4 regions of the Vibrio fortis genome follow, and region 1 is predicted to be linked to each of the others. Evidence: predicted binding sites of a transcription regulator. Region 1 holds the regulator's gene; each other region holds the start of a gene.
What was found. The regulator PurR, encoded in region 1, represses purine synthesis genes. The targets are predictions, from matches to a motif close to TNANGNAAACGTTTNCNTNA.
Positions count from the first base shown of each region.

Region 2: the regulator PurR is predicted to act here: its motif matches at 1,679-1,698, upstream of glyA (serine hydroxymethyltransferase).
Region 3: the regulator PurR is predicted to act here: its motif matches at 4,920-4,939, upstream of OCV50_RS06000 (phosphoribosylaminoimidazolesuccinocarboxamide synthase).
Region 4: the regulator PurR is predicted to act here: its motif matches at 4,057-4,076, upstream of pckA (phosphoenolpyruvate carboxykinase (ATP)).

Region 1 covers NZ_AP025487.1:1,137,986-1,145,686, reverse strand. The annotation lists gene cmoM (tRNA uridine 5-oxyacetic acid(34) methyltransferase CmoM) at 1-607, opposite strand, end outside; gene elyC (envelope biogenesis factor ElyC) at 723-1,598, shown strand; gene torR (two-component system response regulator TorR) at 1,711-2,424, opposite strand; gene torD (molecular chaperone TorD) at 2,681-3,328, shown strand; gene purR (HTH-type transcriptional repressor PurR) at 3,649-4,653, shown strand; cyclic di-GMP riboswitch class I at 4,825-4,909, shown strand; gene OCV50_RS05185 (TfoX/Sxy family DNA transformation protein) at 5,038-5,628, shown strand; gene OCV50_RS05180 (TVP38/TMEM64 family protein) at 5,753-6,433, shown strand; gene OCV50_RS05175 (DUF2007 domain-containing protein) at 6,448-6,768, shown strand; gene OCV50_RS05170 (alpha/beta fold hydrolase) at 6,860-7,657, opposite strand.
Region 2 covers NZ_AP025487.1:2,495,825-2,503,525, forward strand. The annotation lists gene OCV50_RS10870 (hypothetical protein) at 1-1, shown strand, start outside; gene glyA (serine hydroxymethyltransferase) at 373-1,623, opposite strand; gene OCV50_RS10880 (YitT family protein) at 1,970-2,572, shown strand; gene OCV50_RS10885 (winged helix-turn-helix domain-containing protein) at 2,702-4,207, shown strand; gene OCV50_RS10890 (hypothetical protein) at 4,352-5,263, shown strand; gene treC (alpha,alpha-phosphotrehalase) at 5,382-7,073, opposite strand; gene treB (PTS trehalose transporter subunit IIBC) at 7,141-7,701, opposite strand, start outside.
Region 3 covers NZ_AP025487.1:1,320,539-1,328,239, forward strand. The annotation lists gene OCV50_RS05985 (NAD-dependent malic enzyme) at 1-395, opposite strand, end outside; gene OCV50_RS05990 (helicase-related protein) at 581-2,971, shown strand; gene OCV50_RS05995 (transporter) at 3,178-3,555, shown strand; gene OCV50_RS06000 (phosphoribosylaminoimidazolesuccinocarboxamide synthase) at 3,718-4,821, opposite strand; gene OCV50_RS06005 (SulA-like leucine-rich domain-containing protein) at 5,070-5,492, opposite strand; gene OCV50_RS06010 (hypothetical protein) at 5,916-6,104, opposite strand; gene OCV50_RS06015 (hypothetical protein) at 6,270-7,304, opposite strand; gene OCV50_RS06020 (OmpA family protein) at 7,368-7,701, opposite strand, start outside.
Region 4 covers NZ_AP025487.1:115,044-122,744, forward strand. The annotation lists gene OCV50_RS00505 (bifunctional GNAT family N-acetyltransferase/hotdog fold thioesterase) at 1-61, shown strand, start outside; gene OCV50_RS00510 (AsmA family protein) at 108-2,099, opposite strand; gene pckA (phosphoenolpyruvate carboxykinase (ATP)) at 2,259-3,884, opposite strand; gene hslO (Hsp33 family molecular chaperone HslO) at 4,222-5,100, opposite strand; gene hslR (ribosome-associated heat shock protein Hsp15) at 5,119-5,505, opposite strand; gene gspC (type II secretion system protein GspC) at 5,822-6,718, shown strand; gene gspD (type II secretion system secretin GspD) at 6,760-7,701, shown strand, end outside.

The DNA.
Region 1 (7,701 bases):
GACCAGCCTCTTCTATCCATTGATAGACCTCTTCAGGCTTCAAACCTTTTTGGGGTTGCAGCTTAAACCGTTTTCGATGTGGCATCCCATTTAATACATGAGGAATATTGCCACAAATCACATTTTTAAGGACTAATCCGTGATGGTTGTAAAACATAATTGATGCCACACCACCAGGCTTCACTTGCTCGAGCAAGATATCCAAGGCCTCTTTTGGATCGGCCAACCACTCCATCACGGCATGAAACATCACCATGTCCACTGGCTCATCCATATGCTGTGCAATATTTTGAACCGGAGAATGGATGAATCGATACTGTTCAAGCAAGCCGGCTTTATCAATATCTTGCTGTGCCAATTTCAGCATTTCAGAAGAAAGATCACACAGTGACACCTTATGTCCCAAGCTAGCTATCTTTTGCGACATCTGTGCTAAACCGCCTCCTGCATCCAGAATATGCAAAGGTGTATCATCGGTTTTGAATGTGCTTAACGCTTGCTCTAAATCTTCCCATACGATGATCTGACGGATCTCTCCTTTGTCAGAGCCGTAAATATTTTTTGCAAATTTGTGGGCGATATCGTCGAAATTACGGTCTTCAGTCACAGCTACTTGGGTTATCATGTCCTATCGTGCCTGCTATTCTGTCACAGGAATTTCAGGAATAAAGAGGCGATGTCTCTTTTTAGTACTAAGTGATGTTTTTTCGGACTATTCGGATATGTTTGAGCTGAAAAAAGTAGTGTCTTCACTGTTGATGCCACTGCCAGCAATGTTAATTCTCGCTTTTCTGGGCTTGGCCCTTGTTATGTTCACTACAAAACGTAAAACAGGGTGCCTTATCACGCTGTCTGCACTATGTGGTATTTTCCTCATCGCGTTCCAACCTGTTTCTAGTCAACTTCTCATGCCAATGGAACGACAGCACACTGCTTTCTTGCCGACCAATGAACCCGTCGACTATGTGATGGTATTGGGCAGCGGCCATGTGGTTGATGATCAAATCCCGCCAACGTCTGAGCTCAGCCGTACCGGTCTCATGAGACTTAGCGAAGGCATTCGCATCCAACGAATCTACCCTGGCGCTAAATTGATTCTCTCTGGTTATGGTGGTGGCACTGAGGTCAGCAACGCCCGTATGATGGCGAAAGTTGCCCTTGCATTGGGTGTATCTAAACCCGACATCATCTTACTTGAGACAGCCAAAGATACATGGGAAGAAGCGCGCCAAGCAGCGGCATTCGTAAAAAACAAACGAATGGTACTCGTCACGTCAGCAAGCCATATGCAGCGCGCTCTTAATGAGTTCCATGATGCTGGTATGAAGCCGATTCCAGCACCCACTAATTACCTTGCGCAAGACGGTATCGAGCAACCTTGGAATAAGTACATGCCGAAAGCAATTTACTTGGAGCAAACCGAGCGTTACTGGCATGAAACCATGGGATTGGTTTGGCAATCACTGCGCGATTGGCTAGATAATCAGAGCTCTGAAACCCAAGAGCCGATCGTTATCCCTGAACCATCAACCCTTGACGATGACGCCTCCACAGTGGCCGATGCATCACTGACAAATGACGAACAGCCAGCGCCCTAAACCTGTTTAGAGGTGGTTGCGCAATACTAAGCTAATAACACAAACAAAAAGCCGAGATACTGAGTATCTCGGCTTTTTCATTTTCGATTGTTGAGCATTTTAATTCTGAGCGTTAATCGCCAGCAAACATGTAACCTTCACCATGAACCGTCACAAAGATTTGTGGGTTCTTTGGATCAAACTCCATCTTCGCACGCATGCGACGAATCAGTACGTCGATGGTACGATCATTTGGCGCGTCTACACGGTGGCTAATCATGTTTAGGATTCGCTCACGGCTTAATACTTGGTTCGGGTATGATGACAGCGCAACCAATAGCTCATATTCAGCTTTGGTTAGCTTCACAGGTTCACCATTCTTACTCAGCGCGCGACGTGGAATATCAAATGTCCACTCGCCAAAGCGAACAATAGATTCATCTTCCGCTTGCTCCGCCACACCTGATGGTGACTTGCGAGCAGCCGAGATTCGCCAAAGTAGATTTTTCACTCGAACCAACAACTCGCGAAGTTCGAATGGTTTAGTAACATAATCATCTGCGCCCATCTCTAGGCCTACAATTTTGTCGATGCTATCCGTGCGTCCAGTAACTAAAATAATCCCAATGTCTGATTGACTGCGTAATTCGCGAGTTAGCATCAATCCATCTTCGCCTGGTAAGTTGATGTCCAGCATAATGAGGTCAACGTTATTCTCTTCTAAAACGTTTCTCATTTGCGCGCCGCTTTCTGCTTCGCTTACTGTGTAACCTTCGTTCTGGAAATATCCAACCAGCTTACTACGGGTTACCACATCATCTTCTACGACTAATACGTGATAGCTCATCTACACCACTTTTCTTATTTAATAGTTTCAGTGACTATTCTATTCATAACTAGTAACAATTCTAGTAGTACGCAAGATAAAAGCCAGAAACCTGAATTTTTTTTGATACAAGACAATCTTAAACCTTGCTATTTAACCTCCATCGCAATTCAATATAGGCATTACTACTAACGAGTAACTTTGCAGTTTGCAAATACAACGGTTAGTCAGCCTTCGTACCGCAGATATTACGAAAGACGATATTAGGATTATTGAGATGAAAGAAACGAAAGCGTTCAATGAACAACGAGCTGAAATTTACTGGTGGCTATCGAGCCTGTTCGCAAAAGAACTGACTCAAGAAGAATTGGATAACTACCACTCGGTTGAGATTCGTTCGTTTTTAACTGGTCTCGGTGATAATGAAACACTAAAACCAGCCATCAATAGTCTAGTCGATGCGCTTAACCGATTGCAGAACCGTGAAGATGCTCAGTTAGAGCTTTCATCAGATTTTTGCGAATTGTTCCTAAAGTCTGACAAGTATGGCGCTCTACCGTACGCTTCTATTTACCTAGACAAGAGCGGCCTTTTGAATGCGAAGCCTGCTCAAGATATGGAAGCGATCATGGCTTCTTATGGTATTGCAGTAAACCAAGACCTAAAAGAGCCGGCCGATCACCTAGCCATCGAATTAGATTTCCTAGGCAACATCATTATTCGTTCAAACGATCTTGAAACCGAGCAGGAACTAGAAGCGGCTTTCACTGCACAACATGAGTTTGTTGAGCAACAACTTCTTAGCTGGGTTCCACAATTTGCAACAAAATGTCGTGAATTTGATGAATTTGGTTTTTACGCGTGTGTTGCAGAATTGCTAACTGCCTTCTGTAAACTTGATGCGCAATATTTAGCTGGTGAATAAATTCACTAATGACTAAAGGCACAATTTAGGTAGAATGTGACAATTCACCCAGATTTCTGGGTGAATGTTATTGCGAGTATTTTCTAGTCAGTCTAAAATTGTGACCGCAAACGATAAAATATGAAACATTCTCGAAATGCTATGCTTTAAATTAGCTAAGAGCATTTCGGTGTTAAGACAAGCCGCTCTCATTAGCGGTTTTTTGTTTTTTAGCACTTTAGTACCGAGAGAGCCCTACAAATTCTAAGCTCTTGTTCTGGTAGCTTAAACGGCTACTTACTCCGTACTTCTGAGAAAGTAGCTATCAATAGGATAAAGCCATGGCAACTATAAAAGATGTCGCTCGCTTAGCCGGCGTATCAACAACCACCGTTTCTCACGTGATCAACAAGACACGTTTCGTAGCAGAAGCGACTCAAGAAAAAGTAAACAAAGCCGTAGACGAATTAAATTACGCACCAAGTGCGGTTGCTCGTAGCCTGAAATGTAACTCTACACGCACTATCGGTATGTTGGTCACTCAATCAACCAACCTATTCTTCTCTGAAGTTATTGATGGTGTAGAAAGCTACTGTTACCGTCAAGGTTACACGCTGATTCTATGTAACACTGGTGGTATTTACGAGAAGCAACGTGACTACATCCGAATGCTTGCTGAAAAGCGGGTAGATGGCATCTTGGTGATGTGTTCAGACTTAACAGAAGAACTTCGTGAAATGCTTGACCGCCATGCTGACATTCCAAAAGTTGTTATGGACTGGGGCCCTGAGAGTTCACAAGCGGATAAGATCATCGACAACTCTGAAGAGGGTGGCTATCTGGCAACTAAATACCTAGTTGAACGTGGGCATGAGCGTATTGCTTGTCTAAGTGGTCATTTAGATAAAGCGGCATGTGTTGAACGTATCGCAGGCTACCGTCGTGCATTGGCAGAAGCTGACATCCAAGCAGATGACAACCTAATTCTTGAAGGTAACTTCGAGTGTGATACTGCAGTTATCGCAGCAGATAAAATCGTCGCAATGGAAAACCGCCCTACTGCAGTATTCTGCTTTAACGACACGATGGCACTTGGTCTTATGAGCCGCCTACAGCAGCAAGGCATTAAGATCCCTGAAGATATTTCTGTGATTGGTTACGACAACATTGAGCTGGCAGAGTACTTCTCACCACCACTGACAACGGTTCACCAACCAAAACGTCGTGTCGGTAAGAATGCGTTTGAAATTCTGTTGGAGCGCATCAAAGACAAAGACCATGAAAAACGCGTATTCGAGATGCATCCAGAGATTATCGAGCGCGCTACAGTAAAAACGTTAAAGTAACGTAAACTTTAGATAATTCTAATAAAACGCACCGTTTGGTGCGTTTTTTTTATTTGTTAAAAGTAAAAGCTCAGTTGCATATTAAGGCAACAATTAACTGAACCGAGATCACACTTTTGAGCAACAAGTGTGAACCTCATTCAACAAAAAACTTTATTCTTAATTATACAGTCACGCACAGGGCAAATCACTTGAAAGGGTGAGACGCAAAGCCTCCGGCCTAACCCATTATTGGTATGGTAGCGGGGTTACCGATGGCAAAATGCAGTATTTCCTACCTTTAGTAGTAATTTACGGCTTATTGACAATTTTATTGCGACATTTTGCTAATCTCTCGGACCTGCTTATTTGGTGGCGTAATTCAAATACACCGAGATAAACAATATGGATAAACCGATACTCAAGGACTCAATGAAGTTATTTGAGCCACTTGGAAAGATAAAGTCACGCTCAATGTTTGGCGGTTTCGGCCTATTTGCCGACGACACTATGTTTGCATTGGTCGTAAACAACCAGTTACACATTCGAGCTGACAAGAATACTACTTCACAATTTGAACAACAGGGCTTTGAACCTTACGTTTACAAGAAACGTGGTTTCCCAGTCGTAACTAAGTATTTTGCCCTCCCAGAAGACCTCTGGCAGGCTCAAGAACGCATTATCGAACTGGCAAAAGCCTCCCTTAACTGTGCTAAAGAAGAGAAGCAAATTCAGTCATCGGCTAAACCGACCCGATTGAAAGATCTGCCGAACCTTCGTCTTGCTACAGAGCGTATGCTGAAAAAAGCAGGTATCGACACAGTTGAGAGCTTGTATGAATCAGGTTCTGTTAATGCTTACAAAGCAATTAAAGAGTCTCATTCATCGAGTGTTAGCTTAGAGCTACTTTGGGCACTTGAAGGTGCTATCAATGGCACACACTGGTCTGTGATACCACAACAAAGACGCGACGAGCTCATCAGTTATATAAATTAGGTCCAAATCACCTAATTGCAAAAAGCCACATTTTTGTGGCTTTTTTTATTTTCTTTTGAAAGTTAATCTTTCCTTCGCCTGTCTAACTATACTAACAATAAGCAAAAGATTAAGGGACGCTCCTATGAGTAAGAAAATGATTTTAGGCATAATTTTAGTTGCCACAATCGTGTTGCTAGCCGTCAACTTTGGTCAATACTTGACTCTCGAAAATGCCAAAGCTCAGCAGGCACTTCTTAATGACTATATAGAGACTAACTTTGTTGTCGCAGCAGCGACCTACTTTATCCTCTATATAATGATCACCGCATTTTCTATTCCAGGTGCTGCTGTGGTTACACTTCTCGGCGCAGCGCTATTTGGTTTCTGGACGAGTTTATTACTGGTCTCTTTTGCAAGTACCATAGGTGCGACATTAGCATTCCTGAGTAGTCGCTTTCTATTGCGTGACTGGGTTCAGGGTAAGTTTGGCGATAAGCTCTCTACTATTAACCAAGGTGTAGAGAAAGACGGTGCGTTTTACCTATTCTCACTGCGCTTGATTCCGGTATTCCCATTCTTCCTAATTAATTTGTTGATGGGCTTAACACCTATCTCCGTAGGACGCTATTATTTGACTAGCCAATTGGGGATGTTGCCAGGTACTGCGGTTTACCTAAACGCAGGTACTCAGTTAGCAGAGATCGATTCTCTGTCAGGTATTGTCTCTCCTTCAGTATTGCTTTCTTTCGCACTACTAGGTGTGTTCCCAATTGCAGCTAAATGGATCATGAGTAAGTTTCGTTCGGCGCCAGTCGCTGAATAGATAAAGGAAAATTGATGAAAATATTCAGCGCTGCAAACCCAACTGAGGCTCACATCATATGTGGGCTTCTAGAGAGTGAAAAAATCGCCTGTGAAGTGCGTGGGGAAGGATTATTTGGTTTAAAGGGGGAAATCCCTTTCTCGGAAGAAACAGACCCATACGTATGGCTTTACGAGCCTTCTGATGCGACAGCAGCTCTGAATCTCATCAACGCCTATAAGAAGCAGCAAGATTCGATTATCTATGAAGAGTGGCGCTGTACACAATGTCATGAAGTCAACGAAGCTCAGTTTGGGTCTTGTTGGCAGTGTGGTTCACCTTGCCCCGAAACATAGACCGTCGTAACAAGAGTCCCCAAAAAAAAACAGGAAGCCTAGTCGCTTCCTGTTTTTGTATATCCGTGGGTCATACCCCAACACATTACCGCTATTTGATTTGCTTTTGAATAAACTCGATAGAGCGTTGGTTAAACTCTTCTGGCTGCTCAACATTACAAACGTGACCACAATTGGCAATCTCCACCAGTTCACTCGACTTGTGTGCCGCGACCATCTCTTTAACTGGCTTGATGAACATATAGTCACGCTCTCCCATCAGATACAAAGTAGGAATAGGTAATTCTCGTTCTTTGAAATATCGCATCAAGGGGTTAACGTCTGCAGTGAGAATAAACCAACGCTTAAACTCTTTCTGACATAGTTTTTTCGCTTCGCGAATGAAAAGGTGTCTAGACTCGCGCTGGCTCTTTTGCGGCATCACAATGTATGCAAACAGACTATAGAGCCACATATAAGGAATGATGTGTTTACTCAAGTTGCCTAACTTAACCAAGACTTGAGAGCGCGTGTTCAAGCGTGTTACAGCCCCGCCCAATACCATTGAACGAACTCGCTCGGCAGCCAACTCAGCTACATTTCGAACAATAATAGTACCCAGCGACATACCAACAAAGTGCGCTGAACGAATTTTAAGATGGTCGAGTACTTTAAGAATATCGAGCGTTACCGCTTTGAACGTGTAACGGTTGCTGATCAACTCTTTCAAAAGGTTGTCAGACTTACCGTGTCCTCGTAGGTCAATCAACAACAAATTAAAGTGCTGTTTGTAAGCTTTGATCTGCTTAAACCAAATGGACGAACTCCCACCAGCACCGTGGACGAAAACGACCCACTCATCACTAGTCGGGTGATTGAATGTTTTATGGAATAATAAACTCTCAGACATACCTATCGCTTTAATTCTACTTATTTGCTTGAACACCGGGGAAA
Region 2 (7,701 bases), 1.4 Mb from region 1:
GAACCGACACAAACAAATACAAAGGGTTAACGTAAATATATTAACCCTTTTTAATACCTGCCTGTTTTTTCCGTTAGCTCATAGTTCACCAGATACAAAAAAGGCCCCAAAAAGGACCTTTAAAACTCTTTTTCAAAGTAGATAAGCGAAGTTCAAGGAGCTCACACGGAATTTGCGCTAGCAAATGAGTATGTGCGACACAGAAATTCGCTCATGCTCTAAGCATTTCTATACCAATAAAAAAGGGACTCAATGAGCCCCTTTAAAAGTGTTTTTCAAAGTAGTTGTTTGAAATTCTAGGAGAGCACGCGGAGCTTACGAATGTAAGTGAGCATGGTCGACAACGAAGTTCAAATTACTACGCAGAAAAAATTAAGCGTAAACTGGTAGACGCTTACAGATCTCTAGCACTTTTGCTTTAGTCGCTTCGATAACAGACTCATCACCCATGTTATCTAGGATGTCACAGATCCAACCTGCTAGCTCTTTCGCGTCTGCTTCTGTGAAACCGCGACGAGTAATAGAAGGAGAACCGATACGGATACCTGACGTTACAAACGGGCTGCGTGGGTCGTTTGGAACTGAGTTCTTGTTTACTGTGATGTTTGCCGCACCTAGTGCTGCGTCTGCTTCTTTACCTGTGATGTCTTTGTCGATTAGGTCAACTAGGAACAGGTGGTTCTCTGTAGAACCTGAAACGATGTTGTAACCACGAGCGATGAACTCAGCAACCATTGCTTTTGCGTTAGCAACTACGCGAGCTTGGTACTCTTTGAACTCTGGCTCTAGCGCTTCTTTGAACGCTACTGCTTTACCTGCGATAACGTGCATTAGAGGGCCACCTTGGCCACCTGGGAATACTGCTGAGTTTAGCTTCTTGTAAAGATCTTCGCCTTCGTTAGAAAGGATTAGACCACCACGAGGACCCGCTAGCGTTTTGTGCGTTGTTGTTGTTACAACGTGTGCGTGTGGTACTGGGTTCGGGTAAACGCCTGCTGCGATTAGACCCGCTACGTGCGCCATATCAACGAATAGGTAAGCACCTACTTTGTCTGCGATTTCACGCATGCGTTTCCAGTCACAGATTTGAGAGTAAGCAGAGAAACCACCGATGATCATCTTAGGCTTGTTCTCGATAGCCAGCTTTTCCATCTCTTCGTAATCGATTTGACCTGCTTCGTCGATACCGTAAGGGATGATGTTGTAAAGCTTACCAGAGAAGTTAACTGGAGAGCCGTGAGTTAGGTGACCACCGTGCGCTAGGCTCATACCTAGAACTGTGTCGCCTGCATTCAGTAGCGCCATGTATACAGCGTTGTTCGCTTGAGAACCTGAGTGAGGTTGTACGTTCGCGTATTCAGCGCCGAATAGCTCACATGCACGCTCGATTGCTAGAGTTTCAACTTTGTCTACGTACTCACAACCACCGTAGTAACGCTTGCCTGGGTAGCCTTCAGCGTATTTGTTTGTTAGCTGAGAACCTTGAGCTTCCATTACACGTGGGCTTGTGTAGTTTTCTGAAGCGATTAGTTCGATGTGTTCTTCCTGGCGAAGAGTTTCTTCTTGGATAGCTGCGAATAGATCCGCATCGTAATCAGCGATGTTCATGTCACGCTTAAGCATCTGTATCTCCTGACTCAGATTGTACTGAAAGTTTCAAAAAAACCACACAACGACCGAAAGCAAACGTTTTCGTCACCGTTTTGATGGGACGCATCATACATAATTTGATCTAGGTCATAAAGAGCTAATTGCAATTTTATCATGCAGTTTTTTCATAATGACATATAAGCTTCATCATACTTATGCGACACATCGCATCAGCACGCGACTTACTGTCAAGTTTTCGCTTTACACCCTGTAAAACGAATATTACATAGGTTTACCTTAATTTTGTGTCTCAAGCTACCGAAAATGCATGTTTTTCTCTACTATGCACGCCTTTATTGGCTAGGTAATTATTAAAACGATGGAAAAACACACACGTAAAGAAGATTGGGTTGCCATTCTTACAGGCACTTTCTTAGTCGCACAAGGCGTCTTCTTTTTACAGTCAGCTCAACTCCTTACTGGCGGCACGACAGGCTTAGCTCTGCTATTAAGTCAATTTCTACCTGTCACCTTCGGTGTGCTTTACTTTATCGCGAACTGCCCATTCTATGTATTAGCTTGGAAACGTTTTGGACGTCATTTTGCCATAAGTAGTGCTTTTTCCGGTGCCTTAGTGTCTGTTTTTGCGGATCATCTATATTTAGTCATCTCTCTTGATGCCCATAATGAAATTTACTGCGCCATTGCCGGCGGGCTACTGATGGGGCTTGGTATGCTCATTCTATTCCGTCACCGCTCTAGCTTAGGTGGATTCAATGTACTGTGCCTTTACATTCAAGACCGTTATGGCATTTCAGTGGGCAAAAGTCAGATGGCCATTGATGCGTGCATTCTATTTGCATCGTTCTTCTTTGTATCACCATGGATCATCGCCGTTTCAGTGCTTGGTACCGCTGTATTAAATGTTGTACTCGCAATGAACCACAAGCCGACAAGATATTCGGTGAGTTACAGTTCGTAGTGTTACCCATTCGCACTCACTTTCTCGCTTTTGAGCCAAGGTAAAGTTAGTGTCTTAATCTGAGATCCTTAGCTGCTTTTTATAAATAAAGCAGCTAGAATCGTCTGTTTTTATGAAACACGGTTTCCTATGCAAGACTTCCTCGCTGCTGCTCAGGCAAACAAGACCTCTATCGTCATTGCCGATGATCTGGTGTACAACCCAAGTACCCGAGAGTTAAGTGCGCCTCAAGAAGTCATCAACCTAGAGCCACGCTCAGTTGAGCTACTGGAACTCCTGTTACGTCATGTTGGAGAGCCCCTTTCTGCTGAACTGATCATCCAAGAGATTTGGCAAAGCAGCTTTATTTCCAAGAATGTCCTAACTAATCGAATCAGCACGCTGCGTTCGATACTGCAAAAACACCTCCCAGACAGCGATGCCACCAAGATATTAGTGACCTACCCGCGAAAGGGCTACTTTCTCAGCCCAAGCTCTGTACGTTTAGATACCGCTGACGCTGAAATTGATGTTAAGCCCGAGGCAGAACACAGTAAAACCAATTCAAAGTCACCTTGGTTATGGCTCGTCACACTTGCCCTACTTGCAAGCACAATCACACTGAGTTATTTGTTGTGGCAATCACCGAGCCAAAGCTCTGAGATCAGCCAACAGCAGCGTTTGATTCCTAAAGTCGAGTTATTACTAAGCCGTATTGACGCCGTCGGAGATAACGCTAGGCAGTATCGAGCTGCGATTAAAGCGCTACTGTTACAACAACAGATCCAGTACACCTACACTGATATCGCGAATCAAGATGCGCCGAGCTACTTTGTCGATCCCATAGATAACTCCCCTTTCTTTCCTGGTGCAAAGAACATGCGCACCAGCGATTATCTGCTGAACATCCAGCTGAAAGATCAAGAGGTCGACTCTCGCCTTAGCGCTCAAGTGAGCCTCATCTATCCAAACTCTGGGAAACTGGCTTTTCGCGGAACTTACACCATTGAAATAGACAGTCTCAGTGGCAGTCTTATGGAAATAAATCGAGACCTCGCCGACTACTTTGCGTTGCCAAAACCTGAGATGCCTAACTGGTCTATCGACAATAACCAGCTCAACGCACTTATTTCGAATCAGTTTATTGATATCGAGTCGATGCAACTTAACTGTATGAACTCCACCCTGTTGGCTCGTCACTTGGCTCTGTTCGAAACGGACCAGCAACGTTTGGTTCTTTTTACCAATAGAGTACAAACACACTTTAAGTTACTGCCTGATGAGCTCAAGCTTTGGCTCGGTGTCATCCATTTTAAGCTGCGCGATCTACCCACAGCTAAAGAGTTGCTCACCACACCATCGGGACACTCGAGCATTGAGAACGCTCTCATCTATATGATGATCTCACACATCAGCTTTCAGCAGGGAAACCTCGATAACTTTCGTTTGAACTACATGGAGTCTTTGGTTGCGCTGCTAAGAGTTATCCCTTCCGAAGAACTATTTTCTAGACTCTCTCAGCCTGAGTCCAAAGAGACCTGTCTGCAACCTTGGAGCAGCTTAAAATTAAGTATCAAGGAGCCTCTGATCATTAAACAGTGGGAGAACCTAATGATTAACTACTGTACCTCTGTGGGCGAAGAATTTGCTAATTAGAAAAATATAAAAACTTTAAAATCAAAAACCTAAATGTAAATTAAGATCTCATGTGACTTCGTTTTTTGCCCTTTAAGCCATCTAAAAACTAGTATTCCGAGCAATTTCGGCACGCTTTGCCCGCTCACTTTAGGAATACGTAACATGAATAAAACTCTTACCTTACTTACCGCTTCTCTGGTTGCTCTATATGGCTGTGGTGGTGGCTCTTCGTCAGGTTCAACCAACAATCAAAAAGGTCCAAACAACCAAACCGACTTCCCAATCAAAAATGCGCAGTTTTCCCCAAAGCCAACTACAACCTTGAACTACGCATTTGAAATTGACGGACAGCCAGAAGGCAATATGTCGATGTTGTATCAACCATTGACTGCTGCCCAAGTCATTGCAGGTTTACAAAATACGCCAGACAGCGACGCTCTACTTCAAGTGGTTAATGATCTTATCAACTATGGCGTCAGTCAGTTCTACATGTCTGAAGAAGTAATCAATGAAGACCAACAGCAAACGGAGCATACCTTTTACTTCGCGGGTAGCGACAGTGCCCTTCATGAAATTACGGATACCTATTTCATCGATAGTCAGTTCATCACCACGATAATGAGTAGCAGCCCACTTTTCCGATTGAGTGGTGCGGAGGTAGCAGAGAGTGATCCTATTATTGATATCAGTAAAGAGACGGTTTCTATTCAAGCAAGGCTCGATGGTGAGGCGGTAGCAAACATGCTGACTGATTTTGACGATCACCAGTGGGTAAAGGACCTTAATGCTGATGATTCTTGCCGCGTGGTTTGGCAACAGCGCATCAATGAAACAGGCGTTCGAAAAACCTTCACTATTTCTGGGAAATCCATTGAAGCAGCCAACATGACTGAGAAAAATGAGTACTACTTGAATTGCGATAGAATGGACGACTCGATGCAATTTTCTAGCTCGTCTGAACGCTGGTTTAACCCAAGCATTGGCTTGCTTACACAAGTGGAATTGCTAAATGCAGAAAATACGGTGATTGCTGAAGAAAAAGCGACCCTAACAGAAATAAACAAAGCGTCTTAAGAACGCCCAAAAATACAAAAAAGAAAGGCTTTGAGGAGCACCGCAAAGCCTTTCTTGGACATCGAGCCCTCACCCTATCTAGGTGGGGGCCTATTTAGGGCAAGCCTTTGGCTCAATATTACATTTCATTCTCTATCAACAGAATGCGCGTCTCATAAGGACGCAGCACTTGATGATTCGATGCTGCTAAGTTTTGAGCGTCTGGATAGTTAGACAATAATGTCTTAGCGCGACTCATAGCAAAGCGTTCAGGAAGTACACATTCGGCTTCGTCAGCGTAGTAGTTATTGATACACAAAAGCGTTTGTGACTCACTCTTACGCGCATAAGCAAAAATGCTAGCGTGCTCCGGTAGCAAGTCTTGGTAATCGCCATCGGTGATCACTGGCACTTCTTTACGTAACTCGATCAATTTTTTGTAGAAATAGAAAACCGATTCAGTATCTTCAACCGCCTGCTTAGCATTGACCTCACGGTAGTTACCTGCGACTTCAAGCCAAGGCTGCGCCATAGAGAAACCTGCATAATCAGAATCATCCCACTGCATTGGTGTACGAGAGTTGTCACGAGACTTTTGCGCTAAAATGGCCATCATATCTTGATGGTCAACACCTTGTTCATTCACCATCAATTGATAAATGTTGGTACTTTCCACATCTCGGTACTGCGCAATATCCTGATATCCTGGATTCGTCATACCAATCTCTTCACCTTGGTAGATGTACGGCGTGCCTTGCATCATGTGTACTGACGCGGCTAACATCTTCGCAGACTCAACGCGGTAGTTTTGATCGTCACCTAAGCGGCTCACCACTCTCGGTTGGTCGTGGTTACACCAGAAAAGTGCACCCCACCCTTTACCGTTGAGCCCACTCTGCCAATGGTTAAAGATCGACTTCAGCTGCAAGAAATCAAACGGCGCTTTGGTCCATTTGTCACCATTTGGGTAATCGACTTTCAAGTGGTGAAAATTGAACACCATTGATAGCTCTTTGTTATCCAGACTTGAGTATTGCTGACAGTGCTCAAGCGTTGTCGATGACATCTCACCCACGGTGACACTGCCGTATTTTTGGAAAACCGCTTCGCTGATCTCTTGCAGGTATTCATGGACTCGTGGGCCGTCAGTATAGAAACGGCGGCCATCACCAATTTCGTCATTAGGGAAGTCTTGCTGCTTCGAAATCAGGTTGATTACATCTAAACGGAAGCCATCTACGCCTTTCTCTGCCCAGTAGCTGATGATCTCTTTAACTTCACCGCGAACCTTAGGATTCTCCCAGTTAAGGTCGGCTTGCTCTTTCGCAAAGAGGTGCAAATAGTACTGGCCGGTCGCTTCATCAAGCTCCCAAGCATTGCCGCCAAATTTCGATTGCCAGTTAGTGGGTACCTGGCCATCTACTGGGTCTTTCCAAATATAGTAATCACGATATGGGCTTTGTTTATCGCCCAAAGCAGACTGGAACCAAGCATGATGAGTGGATGTATGGTTGACCACAATATCCATGATGATGCGAATACCACGTTGGTGAGCCTCTGCCAACAATTGGTCAAAGTCCGCCATAGTGCCGAACTCAGGGTTGATCGCATAGTAATCAGAAATATCGTAACCGTTATCCACCATCGGTGATTGGTACACAGGCGTTAGCCAAATAGCATCCACACCCAGCGTTTTTAGGTAATCTAGCTTGGAGATAACCCCTTGAATATCACCAGTTCCTTTAGCGCCACTGTCACAAAAACTCTTCGGATAAATTTGATAGATGGTTGCGGTCTTCCACCACATCGCATCGCTATTCTGATTGGTCATCTCTACTCACTTACAAAAATAAAAAGTGGAGCAACAGTGACTCAAACAACTGTTGCCCCTAATAAAATTAAGCACTTACCGCCGTTAACTCACCCTTAGCCTGTGCTCGCTTGTAGAAAAACAGCGTCAGGATGATTGGAACGACAATCGCAACCGCTAATGCCAACAGATAAATCGTCCAGTATTGAGGTTGAATCGATAGGATGCCTGGTAAGCCGCCTACACCGATGCCATTCGCCATCACGCCAGCGCCACCACAAATTGCCGCTGCCGCAGCACTGCCTAGCATTGCGCTTAACATTGGGAATTTGTATTTCAAGTTGATGCCGTACATCGCAGGCTCTGTTACACCTAAGTACGCTGAGATTGCTGCAGGAACTGAAATGTCACGTTCGCCTTCGCGCTTGCTCAAAATAATGATGCCGACAACCGCAGATGCTTGAGCCACATTTGAAAGGGCAATCAATGGCCAGATAGGTGTACCACCAAGCTCTTGCATCAATTGTAGGTCAACCGCATTGGTTGTGTGGTGAATACCAGTAATAACCAGTGGTGCATACAAGAAGCCAAAGATCACTGAGCCTAGAATCGCGAAGTCACCCGTCATCGCAGCTTTCGCTGCAAAAGC
Region 3 (7,701 bases), 180 kb from region 1:
ATACGATCACGGTTCGGGTAAGAGATAAACAGACCACGACCACGACGGTAGATGTTAGAAAAGTTTTCACATGCCGCACCTACTGTTGGTGTGTAGATGATTGGCATCATTTCAGAGATATGATTCTGAACTAAACGATAGAAGAGTGTTTCGTTAGTATCTTGGATGTTGCGCAGGTAAATGTGCTTATCCATGTCGCTTTCGAAGTTGCAGTACTGCTTGTAAGCACGACCAACTTGCTCTTGAATCGTTTCTGTATTTTCAGGCAGAAGGCCTTCTAAGTTAAAAGAAGAACGCTCTTCAGCGGTGAATGCACTGCCTTTATTTAGAAGAGGAGTACTTAGTAGCGCAGGGCCTGAATATGGGATGTACAGAGGACGTTTGTCGTTGTTCATTGGAAGCCTAATATGGGAGAAAGAAAAACGGAAAAAATGATAACGGTTTAGTTATTCAATTGTAAACTGTTTATCCCTTATATAACCAAACAAAATGACGATCTCACTGCTTTGCCACACTTCTCGAATATCGAGCCAAGATTTAGGTATACTTAGCTCACATTTTTCATCTATTGACACCTTTTATGTCTCTACTACCCATCGATTCTTATCAACATGCACTTCATGAACTCCTCCCTTCAAGCCACCTCGTTGTAGAAGCCGAAACCGGCTCTGGTAAGTCGACGCGTTTACCGGTTTGGGCGTCAAAGCATGGTCGAGTATTAGTGATTGAGCCGAGACGTATTGCTTGTACTTCGCTGGCTGAGTTCTTAGCGACGTCATCAGGTAAGCCACTTGGAGAAGAGGTGGGTTATGCGATTAAGCTCGAAGCCAAGTACAACGAATCGACTCAGGTGACATTTGTTACCCAGGGTGTTGCGTTGCGCTGGTTAGTAGAAGATGGGTTGAAGACGTTCGATATTGTAGTGGTTGATGAATTTCATGAGCGTCGCTGGGATATTGATTTGTTGGTTGCGATCTTAAAAGCGCGTAGCCAACATCGACTAGTCGTAACGTCGGCGACAATCGAAGGTGCGAAGCTTGCGCACTATCTCAATGCAAAGCGCATCACCTGCGAAGGTCGAAACTACCATGTCGCTATTGAGCATCGAGCGTCAGACTCTCGTCATTTACCAGATAGTCGTAATATAGAGCGACGCGTTGCTGATGAAGTGAAGCAGCAGTTAGTAGCGTGCAGTGGCGATATTCTTGTTTTCCTGCCGGGTAAAAAAGAGATCCTACAAACGGCTCAGGCACTGAATGCCATAGACGGGATTGGCGTATGCCCGCTCTATGCATCGGTTTCAGATGGCGAACGTAATCGTGCATTGTCAGATATCCCGTTAGATACACCACAGCGAAAAACCAAAGTGATTCTGGCAACTAACGTGGCCGAGACCTCCCTAACCATTCCAAATATTGCGTTAGTGATAGACTCTGGTCTTGAGCGAAGAACGGTTCAGCGTAATGGTAGAACGACTCTGACATTGAAGGCTATATCACAAGCCAGTGCGAAACAGCGAGCAGGGCGTGCGGGGCGCGTTATGGACGGTAAGTGTGTTCGTCTATTCGGTGAACATGCTGCACTTGAGCTCGTAACGCCACCTGAGATGCAACGTGAAGAGTTGATTGAGCCGATGTTAGCGGCAGCCTGCTGTCAGATGAGGCTTGAAGATTTAGACCTATTAGATGAGTTACCGGAAAAGTCACTGTTAAAAGCGAAGCAGACTTTGCTTTTGATGGAAGCGATAGACAGTGAAGGGAAGGCGACAGAACATGGTAAACGCATGTATCCGTTACCTATCGATGCCTTGCATGCAGATATCGTGACCCGAATTAAGACCAAAGCGCTTAAAGAAGCGATGATTGATCTTACCGCAGCACTCTCAGTGCCTGCTCGGCTTTATCAGCTACCGAATAACCCAGAACAGTTAGATGCTCTGTTCAAAGAAGAGAAAGAGGGCTGCGATCTTACGCTATTAATCGGTGTCGTCCGTGGTAAAGAATACCCTCATCTTGTAATCGATAAGCAAGCATTATTAGAAGCTCAAGGTTTAGCTGAGCAGATGCGCGAGCTGTTTGAGTTACCTCAACTGGAAGTCGCGTCTCGATATAATAGGGTCGATTTACTCAAAGAGATTTTACGCCTGCACCCAGAGCTTGCGTTTGTTCGCAGAACTAAGCGTCGAGAGGCATTTGCCAATGGGGAGCTCGAAGTCATGTTAGGTAGGGAAAATCGAGTTCCAGACAGCAGTGAAGCTTTGTTAGTGCTTGATACCTATAGTTTACCGGGGCGAGGCGTAAAACAGACGTTGACGTTAGCCACGACGGTGGCTCCGATTCCAATTCAGTTGCTTGTCGAACAAGAGTTGGGTGAGTGGCAACAAGGAGAAACCGTTGTAGAAGGGTCATCAGATAACGCTGGTCAGGTATTCACAACCATGTCTTTGATTTACGCAGGCCGCGTGATTGATACCAAATTGATTGAGGCTCAAGGTCAGCTTTCACTTAAACCTGTCATTGATATGGTTCTTAATGACCAATATTTGGAAGGATTTGCAAAACAGAGAACTCAAGAGATCAAGCATTGGCAGCTCTATGTGAGAATGGGTTTGAGTGAATGTTGTGAGTACTCGCCAGAAATCGAAGCGCTCAACTTTGTCGATTGGTTTGCAGCGCAGCTAGAAGAGTTAGGCGTGAGCCAAGTCGATGAGCTAGAGATGTTTGATGCAGAAGATATCCCATTTGATGGTATTCCATATTGGGAGTACGCGGAATTTGCAGAAAAATACCCATTCCATTTACTATTGGCCGACCTCCAGCTCGATGTCGAATATCTTCCTCAGAGAAAGCTAGTGTATGTTCATTATTCAAGCGGTGGACGCAAAACTCCGCCCAAGCGCTGGGAGCTGCCCGTTTGGTCAGGTTGGCGTATCCAGTACAAGAAAGCGAGCCGAGTTTTGGACGTAAAATAAGACGAATTACTTCAATTTGTAAAATATTAATCAAATAGACGCATATATGAGTTTTCAGTGCGTCTTTTGTTACAAAATTGATTTTTATATGCCTTTTTAACCAATCAAAAGGTCATAAAAGACCATTCTTCTATATCCTATTGCTATAAAGAAAGAGTTAGTGGATATTAAAAGTATATTGTGTTGCCAATGTGTCGGGGGACATCATGGATAAACAAAAAGAAACCTGTGTAGAATTTGATTACACAAACTTTCTTGGCGCGTCATGCGACAAAAAATGGACTTTTCTAGAAGCACTCACCACATTTGCCCCTGTGTTCGGTACGGTTTGGAAAGATAGCATCAAAGATCTGGCGACTCCGGAAGATCGTTTATGGGAAAAAGCACTCAAGTCGCTCTCTACGCGAAAGAGTGATGAGTCGAACATCGTGACATTACTTAAGCTGGCAAAGTTGGAAGGCATTAATGAACTAAAAGTAGTCATGCCGTACTCGTTGGAGGATGAGCAGATCGAGTACATCGAATCACGAAGCCACTTGGTGATCACGGGAAGCTCAGCGGAAGAGTTCACAATAAAGTTATAGAGTTATAGATAGCGAGGCGTTGTACCAACCACAGTGAGTATTATCTCGACGCCAAGTTGAATAACAACAAAGGGCCGCTTATCAACTTCATTAATCGATTTACTGATTAATAAAGCGATAAGCGGCCCTTTGAGTAACAGACCTTATTGATAAAAAGGAGTGTTAGTCGATTAGGTTGTACTCAGCACGTAAGATGTCAACGATCTCTTGCTTAGGATTATCGCTCAACTCAATTTTGCTACCTGTAATCTTTTCAGCAATATCAAGGTAGGTACGAGACAGTGACATTAGCGCATCAAGCGGCAGTTCGTTATCACGAGCCAACGCTTCACGTTCAGGCATGCGCTCTTTGTTAAGTAGAATGTCAGCATCTGGGAAGTGGTTCAGCAAGAACTGGCGGAAGCCTTCTTTAGAGTTCTCGACGATGTTGCCTTTGTTGTACTCTTCGGTATCCCAAATACGTGATGAATCTGGCGTGCCAACTTCATCCATGTAGATGAGTTTTTCATTGCCTTGAGCATCGTTGACGTAACCAAACTCAAACTTGGTATCAACGAAGGTTTGATCAACCTTGTTCAATGCTTCACTAATCACGCCAAAGCCTTCTTTTAGTAGCTTTTCGTAGTGAGCAATATCGCTCTCTTTTGTGAAGTTAAATGCTGCGAAGTTCTGCTCGATATTCTGACGAGTGATATTGACATCATCAGCTTCTGGTACGCCAGGAATGCCCTTAAGAATACCCTTAGTCGACGGTGTGATCAGTAGCTCTGGAAGCTTCTTATCTTTCTCTAGTCCTTCTGGCATTTCGATGCCACAGAACTCGCGTTCACCATTTGCGTATGCACGCCACATTGAACCAGTAATGTATTGGCGACAAATCGCTTCAATCATCACAGGACGTGCTTTTTGTACAATCCAAACGAATGGGTGAGGGATATCTAGAATGTGACTGTCAGCCAGACCGTTATCTTTAAACAGCTTAAACCAGTGGTTAGAGATAGCGTTGAGTGCAGCGCCTTTACCAGGAACACCTTTTAAGCCGCCTTCGCCATGCCAAATACAGTCAAACGCAGAGATACGGTCACTAATAACCATGATTGCTAACGGCGCATCAGGTGCGACATCGTAGCCTTTCTCTTTAATTAGTCTTTGACTATCTTCTTCGGTTAACCAGTAAACTGAGCGAACTTTGCCACTGTGGACAGGTTTATCAGTACGGATGGGTAGATCATCATTTACGGCTAGAACTTGATCAGCGAGGCTCATTTAGACATTCCTATCTTTTATCAAACGTCATACAGAGAAGTGCATAACACACTCGATTAGGTGGGCATTATACCCAATCTAAATTCTGCTTCCAGAGAAAAAGCAAACGTTTGCCTATTTCTTTTTAATCCGCTGTTTCTTTTCTATCCACTATATTCTTTGCGCTTACTCGTTCTTTACAAAAAATAAAACCCCGCTCAATGCTGTCGTTGGTTTCGACAGAAAAGAGCGGGGTAGGCAGTGTTCGATTAGTGAATGTGATGAGTAGTGCTGGACTCAACAAAGAAGACTTCACATTGATATTGAATAGCGAGCTCACGTAAGTACTGTTGACCAAATGCATCGATCTGGTTACTCGCGACAATTGCACTGGCGTTTCGAGAGCGTATCGCTTTCTCTACTGTCTCCATTTCGCTCATTTGACGAGAAGGCTTCATATGAATGATGCGTTCGCAACAAATATTGAACTGAGAGAGTTCTTTTGCCGAAGGGCGAGGGGTTTGTGCTGTGAATAGCAACCATTGCTCTTGATTGGACAGCAAAGCCATACGCGCTAGCAAGTCGGCTTGATGGCGAGATTGATTAGAGCTTTGCGGCAGATGCGATGCCGCAGAAAATGCGCATTGAACTAGCGGGCTAGAGTGTTGTGCTTTTACGTGAGCTGGAATCATTTTTGCTGTCCTTATATACATGCTGTATGTGTATACAGTAGTTTTTGTGGTGCATAAGATCAAGCAATTTTTTGGGGAAATTATGTACAGAAAATCTGATTTTAATTGACATTTATAGCTAAGGTGTTGTTTTTGTTTGTGTTTTTAAATTTGAATGAATTCGCAAAATTTCTCATGATTAGGAAGGTTTGAGATCTACAGCACTGTTTCTATACAGGTTTATACAGTGGTTTTCTAAAAGTACTGTATAGGGGAGAGAGTAGGTTTAGATAGATCGGAGATTCTAAATACCGGGTGTTTTGAAGGGGGAAGGAGATTATTGCTAATCGCTTGTCGAATAAAGAGTGGTTAGGTGGGCGCTATTCGTGGCGATCAAAAAAGCGCCTCGATTGGCGCTTTTTTACTTCCGTGTTGAGGTAACTATTATCTTCTTGTTGCCTCGGAGAGTTTTGCTCTCATTTCCATTTCGCCGATATTGAACTGGCGAACGTCCATGGTTGCAATGTCATTGCATTCTTCACATGAACAATGAGACTTACCATCAAGGTAGTCATGTTTTTTTACTAGGCTTGGCTTTTTACACCAATCACATACGCCTTCAATTGTGAACATATTCTCTCCTCACCTGTATCGTCAGGTGTATTTTCGGCGTGAATTATGACACAAGTAGGACTAAAAAGTTAATTGTTTGTTACCTGTTTTTGAGAGGGAGATCGTTTGCGACACCAATAAAAATGGGTTTCCGTGCACTAGGTCGTTCCCGCTAGATTTTATTTGTTACGTTTTGGTAACATTTTGTAAAATTGTTTTCAGGGCAGCATTCAGTCTTTTCATCTCTTCATCACTTCCTTGGCCATCGGGGTGATAGATTTTAGACAGTTGCTTATAACGAATTTTGATCTGTTTTTGTTCAGGGATGGCCGAGCTTTTATACCCAAATACAGCACACGCCAATTGTAGGTTATGGTTACTCTTACTGTTTTGGCGCTTCTTCAACTCCTTATAGAGTGTCGCGATTTGGTGTTTTTGTTGTGATAGTTGGATATCTTTAAGCTTGATCTGTTCTCGGCTGATATCTTCAGTCTTGGTTTGAGCACCTTTACGAAGCTTTGTGATTAGAAAGCCAGAGAAGCCAATCAGTAGCATGATAGTAATCGCCAAGCCGATGATTATGTTCTGAGAAACGTTGTTTTCTTGATCAGATTGAAGCGTGGCTTGTGAGGGTAGCGTAGTGGTTACGATAGACGAAGCGGGTGCTTGAGTTGTCGTTTGCTCACTATATTGCTCATCAAGCGCCTTAAATGATGAGACTTGCTCGGAGCGGCGCTTATTAAATTGTGCTTGCAGGACTCGCTCATAAGCCTGTTGTGCCTGAGGCAGCTGGGAGCTGGCTAAGCGATACCAAAGTTCTGCTTGGTCAAGTGCATCAAATGACCCTGTTTCCAGCTCGTAGAGCTCTCCCAATTTGTATGCGGCGTGAGAATTACCTTCTATAGCCAGTTGCGTATACCAAAGTGCAGCTGCATTGATGTCCTTTTGAGTACCTTGTCCCTTGACTAGCATATCAGCGGTTTGCAGTTGAGCTTGTTGGTGACCTTGCTCTGCGGCACGCGAAAACCAATAGAAGGCTTCCTCTTCGTTTCTGATGTTAGATTCAGCCAAGTAGCTATCCGCTAAACGAAATTCATCTTCTGAATTGCCTAGGTTGGCTTTCTCTTGAAGCTGAATAAGCTCTTGCTGTGTAATCTCTGCAAATGACTGGGGGCTAAAAAGACAAAAAAGTAGGGGGATTAAAGGGAGCTTATGCAACATACATCCATCTTTCTCGGTAGTTCCTATAAAAAAGCCCAGCGATTTGGCTGGGCTTAATCGAGATTATTTCAGCGGTAGAATTTGAATCTCTACGCGGCGGTTACATGCTCGACCTTGAGATGTACCGTTGTCACAGATTGGGTAGCGTTCACCGTTACCACGAGCAATAGCACGGCCTGCAGCAACATCTTGAGAGATCAAGAATGCACGTACAGATTCAGCACGACGCTCAGATAGGATTTGGTTAGTAGACTCGCTACCTGTGCTATCAGTGTGGCCATCGATCACTAGGCTTGTGTCAGGGTATTCAACCAGGATACGCGCCACGCCACGCAATGTATTGTGAATACTTGACTCAAGAGCGTAAGAGCCAGATTCAAAACCGATGCCGTTTTCT
Region 4 (7,701 bases), 1.0 Mb from region 1:
TTACATGCTGATCCCAGATTACAAAAAGGTTCTTAACTCTACTCAGAATGTTTCAGAGTAATCGAACCAATTAAACAGACTTACGCCACTCCTTGCGAGTGGCGTTTTTATTGGCAGCTCTCTTTCTTAATCAGTTGTGCTTGTGTCACTAATCCCGAGACTTGGTAGCACTCACTCGTTAGAGAAAGCGTCAAACTGTGCGCTTGTGGCGTCACGAGATCGAGCTCTCCACTGACCTCGCCTGTGAGTGTCACGGGTTGCGGCTGGTCGCCTTGTTGTGTTGCACCAATAATGTGCAATGGTGATAGGGACAACTGACCACGGTTGAGATCGGCTTTAATGTCGGACACCTCAAAGTTCACGATGTGGGTTAGCGGTGATTTACTGCTTGGATCTTCATTGCTTGGTTCTTTGCTCACCTGGGTGTCGTTAGCGGCAAAATTGATGATTCCGTTGCGAATGCTGCCCTCGATCTTTGCGGTAGCCGAGTGTCTGAGCATAAGATCATCTCCGGCCAAGCCCGAGGCTTGCAACTCAAACTCACCGATCCCCGAGGTTTCAAATGGCAGTGCTAAGTATGGAATGAATGGCGACAGTGGTACGCCATCAGCACTGATGGTTGCTTGCCAAGGTTGGCTAACTTGATTGAAGTCGACCGTGGCTTGAGCCTCAATATAGCCCTGCTTAAGTGGTGCAAACAGTCGCTTGAGTTGCCACTGACCTTGGTGGCTCGTCATTTCAACCACAGGTTGGGCTGACAAGATACTTTGGTAGCTGGCATCATTGGCACTGGCGTTCAGCTCCCCTTCCCACAATCCCCATTTCCCTTGCTCTATCAAGGTAAGCCTGTGACCTTCAACGTGTAACCCTGAGACTTGCCAATATGGCTGCTGAGCCAACTGAATGCGCTGGCTTCTCTCGACATTAAGTCTAGCTATTGATAGTGAGTCGATGGCTTTCAGCCAAGGTTGTAATTCGTTGAGCGGTGCTTTTTCCTCGGTGGACTCAGTGACCCATTTGACTCCACGAATGTCCAGCTCTTGAAGGTTGATGGCGCGAGGGGTCACCTGACCATTAAGCTGGATACTGCCTTGCTGCCATTGACTATAAAAGTCGTTAATTTCGACCTGATCTTCTTGTAGCGTCAGCTTGAGGTTAGGCTCAGTCCATTGCTCATCATTAAGAGACAGGCTCTCCGCCTGCAGTGAAAAGTATCCCTGCTCTTGATGCCATATCTTGAACGGCAATTGGATGTTTTCAAACGATGCACTGAAAGCGGCGAGGTGACCTTTTTGCCAAGCGATGTCACTTTTCAATATATCTAGGCTATTGATATGGCTGATGTTGAAGTTTGGAATGCGCCAGTCAGACCCCTGCAACTGCTGAACTTGCTTTCGATTGAGGTGTAAGCCATCAATGGTGACATTGATCAGCGACCAACCGCTTGGATACTGTTCAGCCTGCCCCGACACTTTAGCGCCGCGCCAGTCAAACGATGCGCCATAAAGGGTGCTATCTTGTGGTTTCAAATCGAGGTCGATAAGGAAATTATCTAAGGCTTCGTTTTGCCAAAAGATTTGTCCCGCCTTGAGCTGAATTTTCCCGTTTGGTAACAACTGCTGTGAGCTCGTCCAATCAGGGTTAGCGATTTGGATATCAACATCTCGGGCATTGAACTCTGACGTTGAAAAATCTAGGTTGTTGATTGCTAATTGATGCAGCTTAATCTGTGGGTGAGTTAGTTGAGCTTTAAGCATAGTTAACTCTTCGGTTTGCCACTGAACACCACTGATTAACAATGAATCTAGTTCTAGCTGTGCTGTGAAAAAACTATTGGGGCTGAGCCAAAGCTGAACTTTGTCGATGTATAGCGGCTCGTATTCCTGACTGTTTGAGCCAGCCGTGATGCCTTGTAGGGTCAGCTGGTAAGGAGCTTGATACTCAACGTCTTCTACTGTGATTGGGTGCTCTGTAGAGTGCTTGAGTAGGAAGTTGGCAATGTCGGTACGATATTGGGTCTGCAAGCCAAGTAGCAGCGCCGCAATGGCTGCGACGAGGACAGATAACACAATCCCAACTACCATGATGACTCTTTTCATTCCTAGCGCACCTTCCATTTCTTCGTTGCTCAAAATAGAGTGGAACAAAATACGCGCTGCGGCAACAAAAAAGCCCCTCAAAAGAGGGGCTTGCTACAAAAATACCGTTTTTAAGAGGGCATTAGCAATAAGGCTTTGCCCTCAGAGCAGATTGAACAATTAATCCAGTTGTGGGCCTGCAGAAACAAGCGCCTTACCTTCATCGTTGTCGGTGTACTTATCAAAGTTGTTGATGAAGCGTTCCGCAAGGTCTTTCGCTTTGCTTTCCCACTGTAGTGGATCCGTGTAAGTATCACGTGGATCAAGGATTGTTGGGTCAACATCGTGCAGTGCTAGTGGCACCTCTAGGTTAAACATAGGGATAACCTTAGTTTCTGCATCGTCGATTGAGCCATCTAGGATTGCATCAATGATACCGCGAGTATCTTGGATAGAGATACGCTTACCGCTGCCGTTCCAACCAGTGTTCACTAGGTATGCTTCTGCACCCGCTGCTTCCATACGCTTCACAAGTACTTCTGCGTATTGAGTTGGGTGCAGCGTTAGGAACGCCGCGCCAAACGCTGCAGAGAACGTTGGAGTTGGCTCTGTGATACCACGCTCAGTACCTGCTAGTTTCGCTGTGAAGCCAGATAGGAAGTGGTACTTCGTTTGCTCTGGAGTTAGCTTAGAAACGGGTGGTAGAACGCCAAATGCATCCGCAGTTAGGAAGATAACTTTCTTCGCATGGCCTGCTTTTGAAACTGGCTTAACGATGTTATCGATATGATGGATTGGGTAAGAAACACGTGTGTTTTCTGTTTTTGAACCATCGTCAAAGTCGATAGAACCATCGCCGCGTACCGTTACGTTCTCTAGTAGAGCGTCGCGACGGATTGCATTGTAGATCTCTGGTTCAGCTTCTTTCGATAGGCGAATCGTCTTCGCGTAACAGCCACCTTCAAAGTTGAAGATGCCGTCGTCGTCCCAACCGTGCTCATCATCACCGATAAGTTGACGTTTAGGGTCTGTAGATAGGGTTGTTTTACCTGTACCTGATAGGCCAAAGAACACCGCTACGTCGCCTTTCTCACCCACGTTCGCGCTACAGTGCATAGATGCAATGCCTTGTAGTGGAAGTAGGTAGTTCATCATTGCGAACATGCCTTTCTTCATTTCACCGCCGTACCAAGTACCACCGATGATTTGTACACGCTCAGTTAGGTTGAACGCGACAAAGTTTTCAGAGTTCAGGCCGTGCTCTTGCCATTTCGGGTTGGTTGTTTTCGCGCCGTTCATTACAACGAAGTCTGGTTCGAACGTTGCCAGCTCTTCTTCAGTTGGGCGGATAAACATGTTCTTAACGAAGTGTGCTTGCCAAGCCACCTCTGTGATAATACGTACGCTTAGGCGTGTATCAGGGTTAGCACCACAGTAACCGTCAATTACAAACAGGCGTTTGCCAGATAGCTGTGTAGTCACGAGTTCTTTAAGGTCGTTCCACACTTCAGTTGTAATCGGTTTGTTATCATTCTTACCTTGATCCGACCACCACATAGTGTCGCGAGTCGTATCGTCTTTAACAATGTACTTATCTTTTGGTGAGCGGCCAGTAAAGATACCAGTGTCAACAGCAACAGAACCCAGCTCGGTTACTACGCCTTTTTCGTAGCCTTCTAAGCCTGGAAGAGTTTCTTCCACGAACAGCTGCTCGTAACTTGGGTTACGCAGTACTTCAGTTACGCCAGTAAGTCCGTGTTTAGTAAGATCAATTTGTGCAGCCTTTGTATGTTCCATAACGGTCATAGGTGCTCCTTGTAGGATATTTTGTAGGGATTTTGTATTAATTTTTTGTTGTTATCTGCTCACCATGCTAGCAACGAGACATGGGGGAAACAGGGATATAGCTCAAAAATTATCCATATTTTCCATGGGGTTTTAAGTGTCTCGTCACATATTGGCCCAACTAGTCTATCCTGTACGCAAACCTTTGCGCTAGGGGCTTGAACATTATTAATTGATTAAAATTAAGCGGTGATTTTATTACGAAATGTTACGGGTTTTGCGCTATTTTGATCACAAAAAAGGCCAGCTTTGCGCTGACCTTTTTGGGGTAAATTACGTGTTTTTAGATCGGCGTAAATTAATGAACCGTATTGCTGCCTTTATCTGCGGCTTCTGCGAACAGAGCATCAACATCGTTCTTATCAAAAGAGTAATTCGTGCCACAGTAATCACAGTGTAGAGCAACGCTACCTTCAGTACTGATGATGCTGTAAATCTCTTCTTGAGCAACAGTGATGATAGCTGCGCCACTGCGCTCACGTGAACAACCACAGAAGAATTCAACCGGTTGCGGTGTGAACAGCTGTACTTTCTCTTGGTTGTATAGACGGTATAGAAGTTCGTTCGCTTCTAGAGAGAATAGCTCTTCATTTTTTACCGTTGCCGTTAGCTGCTCTAGGTGCTCAAAATCGTCAGGTGTACCAGTGCCGTCTGGCATTACTTGTAGAAGCATGCCTGCTGCGTGTGGTTTACCTTCGTGTTCACCAGTACGTAGCCATAGGCGCGTCTTAAGCTGTTCAGAGTTTGCGAAGTAGCCTTCAAGAACGTCAGCTAGCGTGTCGCCTTCTAGTGCCACGATACCTTGGTAACGCTCACCTTTCTTAGGATCGATGGTGATCACTAGGTAGCCTTTACCCATAAGGTCGTGTAGGCCTGCGTCATCAGCGATATCGCCTTCAAAGCGTGCTACACCACGGATCTTCTGGTCGTGATCACCGTTGATTACTGCTAGAGATACTGGGCCGTCACCTTGCAGTTGCATAGTGATAGAGCCTTCAAACTTTAGAGTCGCAGTAAGAAGAGTCGTTGAAACTAATAGCTCACCAAGAAGCTTTTGAATAGCCGCTGGGTATTCCTTGCTAGAAATAATTTGTTGGTACGCTTCGTCCAGTTGTACCAATTCACCACGTACCGATAGGTCTTCAAATAGGTAGCGATTTAAAACGTTGTTTGCCATTTGGCGATTCCTTCTAGCTTATTGATGCTTGAACTTGATGATGTCACGACGTTGCTTTTTGTCAGGACGACGTTCAGGGCTTGGGTTATGTGCATGTAATTTACGCTGTTGGGCGTGTGCTTCACGCTTTGCCAAGCTTTCTTTCGTTTCGGTATAAAGGGTTTGAGCCTCTGGAGCTCCGCGGCGCTGATCAGAAATCTTCTCGATCGTTACCGTCTTTTCTTCATTGCCTTGACGCAGTGAAATTACTGCCCCAAGTTCTACGATTTTGCTTGGTTTGCTGCGTTGACCATTATAGTGGACTTTACCACCATCGACCATATTGCGAGCAATAGAGCGAGTTTTGTAAAAGCGTGCTGCCCACAACCATTTATCTAGTCTGACAGCTTCATTAGCAGTTTTCATATGGCGCTGTGCCTTTTAAGTGAAAAAATGAATGTGGTTAAACTGAGTAAAATCAGTTCGCAACTTGTCATAGATGATGCTTATCACATTTGGTAGAAGCTAAAGTGGTGGCAAATGTGTTTTTTTTCAAGGCATACTGCAAAATAGCTCACGTTATGATTTTTTATGCGTCAGCTATGATATAGTTTTGGATCCTATGCTAAATGAGTAATTGGCGTAGAATTTATGTACAAAAAAGCTGAGAGCTTAATGATTTAGCGCTCTCATCTTCACAAAAGGGTTTAGGCAAGTGAAGTTATTAGAGCTCAAAAATCGCATGGGAAATTCTCCCCTGTTGAGCCGCTTAATAGAGAATGGATTTGTATTTCAGCAAAAGCTGAGCCTGATAACTTGCTGTGTATTGATTGCCGTTTCTGCATGGATACTAGGGCAGTTAGCTTGGTTGATTGAACCTGCAGAGCAGTCCGTTACGCCATGGAAAGCGCAAGCCTCGTCATCTTCTCGACCACAATCTACGCTTGATATTTCTTCTCTCCAAAAGAGCAACTTTTTTGGTGAGTATAATGCTGAAACGCCGAAGGTCGTTGAGCAGCCCGTCATTCAAGATGCTCCTAAGACGCGCTTAAACCTAGTATTGGTTGGTGCGGTAGCAAGCTCAGATCCACAACGCAGCCTTGCGGTTATTGCTAACCGTGGCAAACAAGCGACTTACGGTATTAACGAAGAGATAGAAGGAACACGCGCTAAACTTAAGGCGGTGTTGATTGATCGCGTGCTCATTGATAACTCTGGTCGCGACGAGACTCTGATGTTAGAAGGTCTGGAATACAAACGCTTATCGGTCTCTGCACCAGCGAAGCCTCGTGCATCGGCGTCCGTACGTGGGAATAATCCGGGCTCAGCCGAAGAGAAGCTTGAAGAGATTAAAGCGAAGATCACCAAAGACCCACAACAAATCTTCCAATATGTGCGCCTTTCACAGGTGAAACGCGACGGTAATGTGATTGGCTATCGTGTCAGTCCTGGAAAAGATCCCGAACTTTTTAAATCTGTTGGGCTCCAAAGTGGAGACATCGCGACTCAGCTTAATGGACAAGACCTGACCGATCCCGCTGCTATGGGCACTATTTTCCGTTCTATTTCTGATTTGACCGAGTTGAATTTAGTGGTCGAAAGAGACGGACAGCAGCATGACATTTTTATCGAATTTTAAAACATTTCGCCAAGTGAACGGCGAGAGTGTAGGAGTAGTACGTGAAGCATTGGTTTAAGAAAAGTGCATGGTTACTAGCAGGAAGCTTAATCTGCACACCAGCAGCCATCGCGAATGATTTTAGTGCCAGCTTTAAGGGCACTGATATTCAAGAGTTTATTAATATTGTTGGTCGCAACCTAGAGAAGACGATCATCGTTGACCCGTCGGTACGCGGCAAGATTGATGTACGCAGTTATGACGTACTCAATGAAGAGCAGTATTACAGCTTCTTCCTAAATGTTTTGGAAGTGTACGGCTACGCTGTGGTTGAGATGGAATCTGGCGTCCTTAAGATCATCAAAGCCAAAGACTCCAAGACTTCTGCTATTCCCGTTGTTGGCGACCGTGAAAACATCCAAGGCGACAGTGTTGTCACACGAGTTGTGACGGTGCGTAATGTCTCCGTGCGTGAACTATCACCACTGTTGCGTCAGCTGAACGATAACGCAGGCGCGGGTAACGTAGTGCACTATGACCCTGCCAATATCATCCTGATTACAGGTCGTGCTGCGGTGGTGAACCGTCTTGCTGAAATCATCAAGCGTGTTGACCAAGCGGGTGATAAAGAGATCGAAGTGGTTGAGCTGAAAAATGCTTCTGCTGCAGAGATGGTTCGTATCGTTGATGCTCTGAACAAAACCACCGATGCGAAGAACACACCGGCATTCCTGCAACCTAAGCTGGTGGCAGATGAGCGTACTAACGCGATTCTAATTTCTGGCGATCCTAAAGTGCGCAGCCGTCTAAGAAAGCTGATTGAACAGCTTGATGTTGAGATGGCGACCAAAGGCAATAACCAAGTTATTTACCTTAAATATGCAAAAGCAGAAGACTTGGTCGATGTGCTTAAGGGTGTGTCGGACAATCTGCAATCAGAGAAGCAGAGCTCAAGTAAAAATCGTACCTCAAATCGTAATCAGGTGATGATTTCTGCACACGCA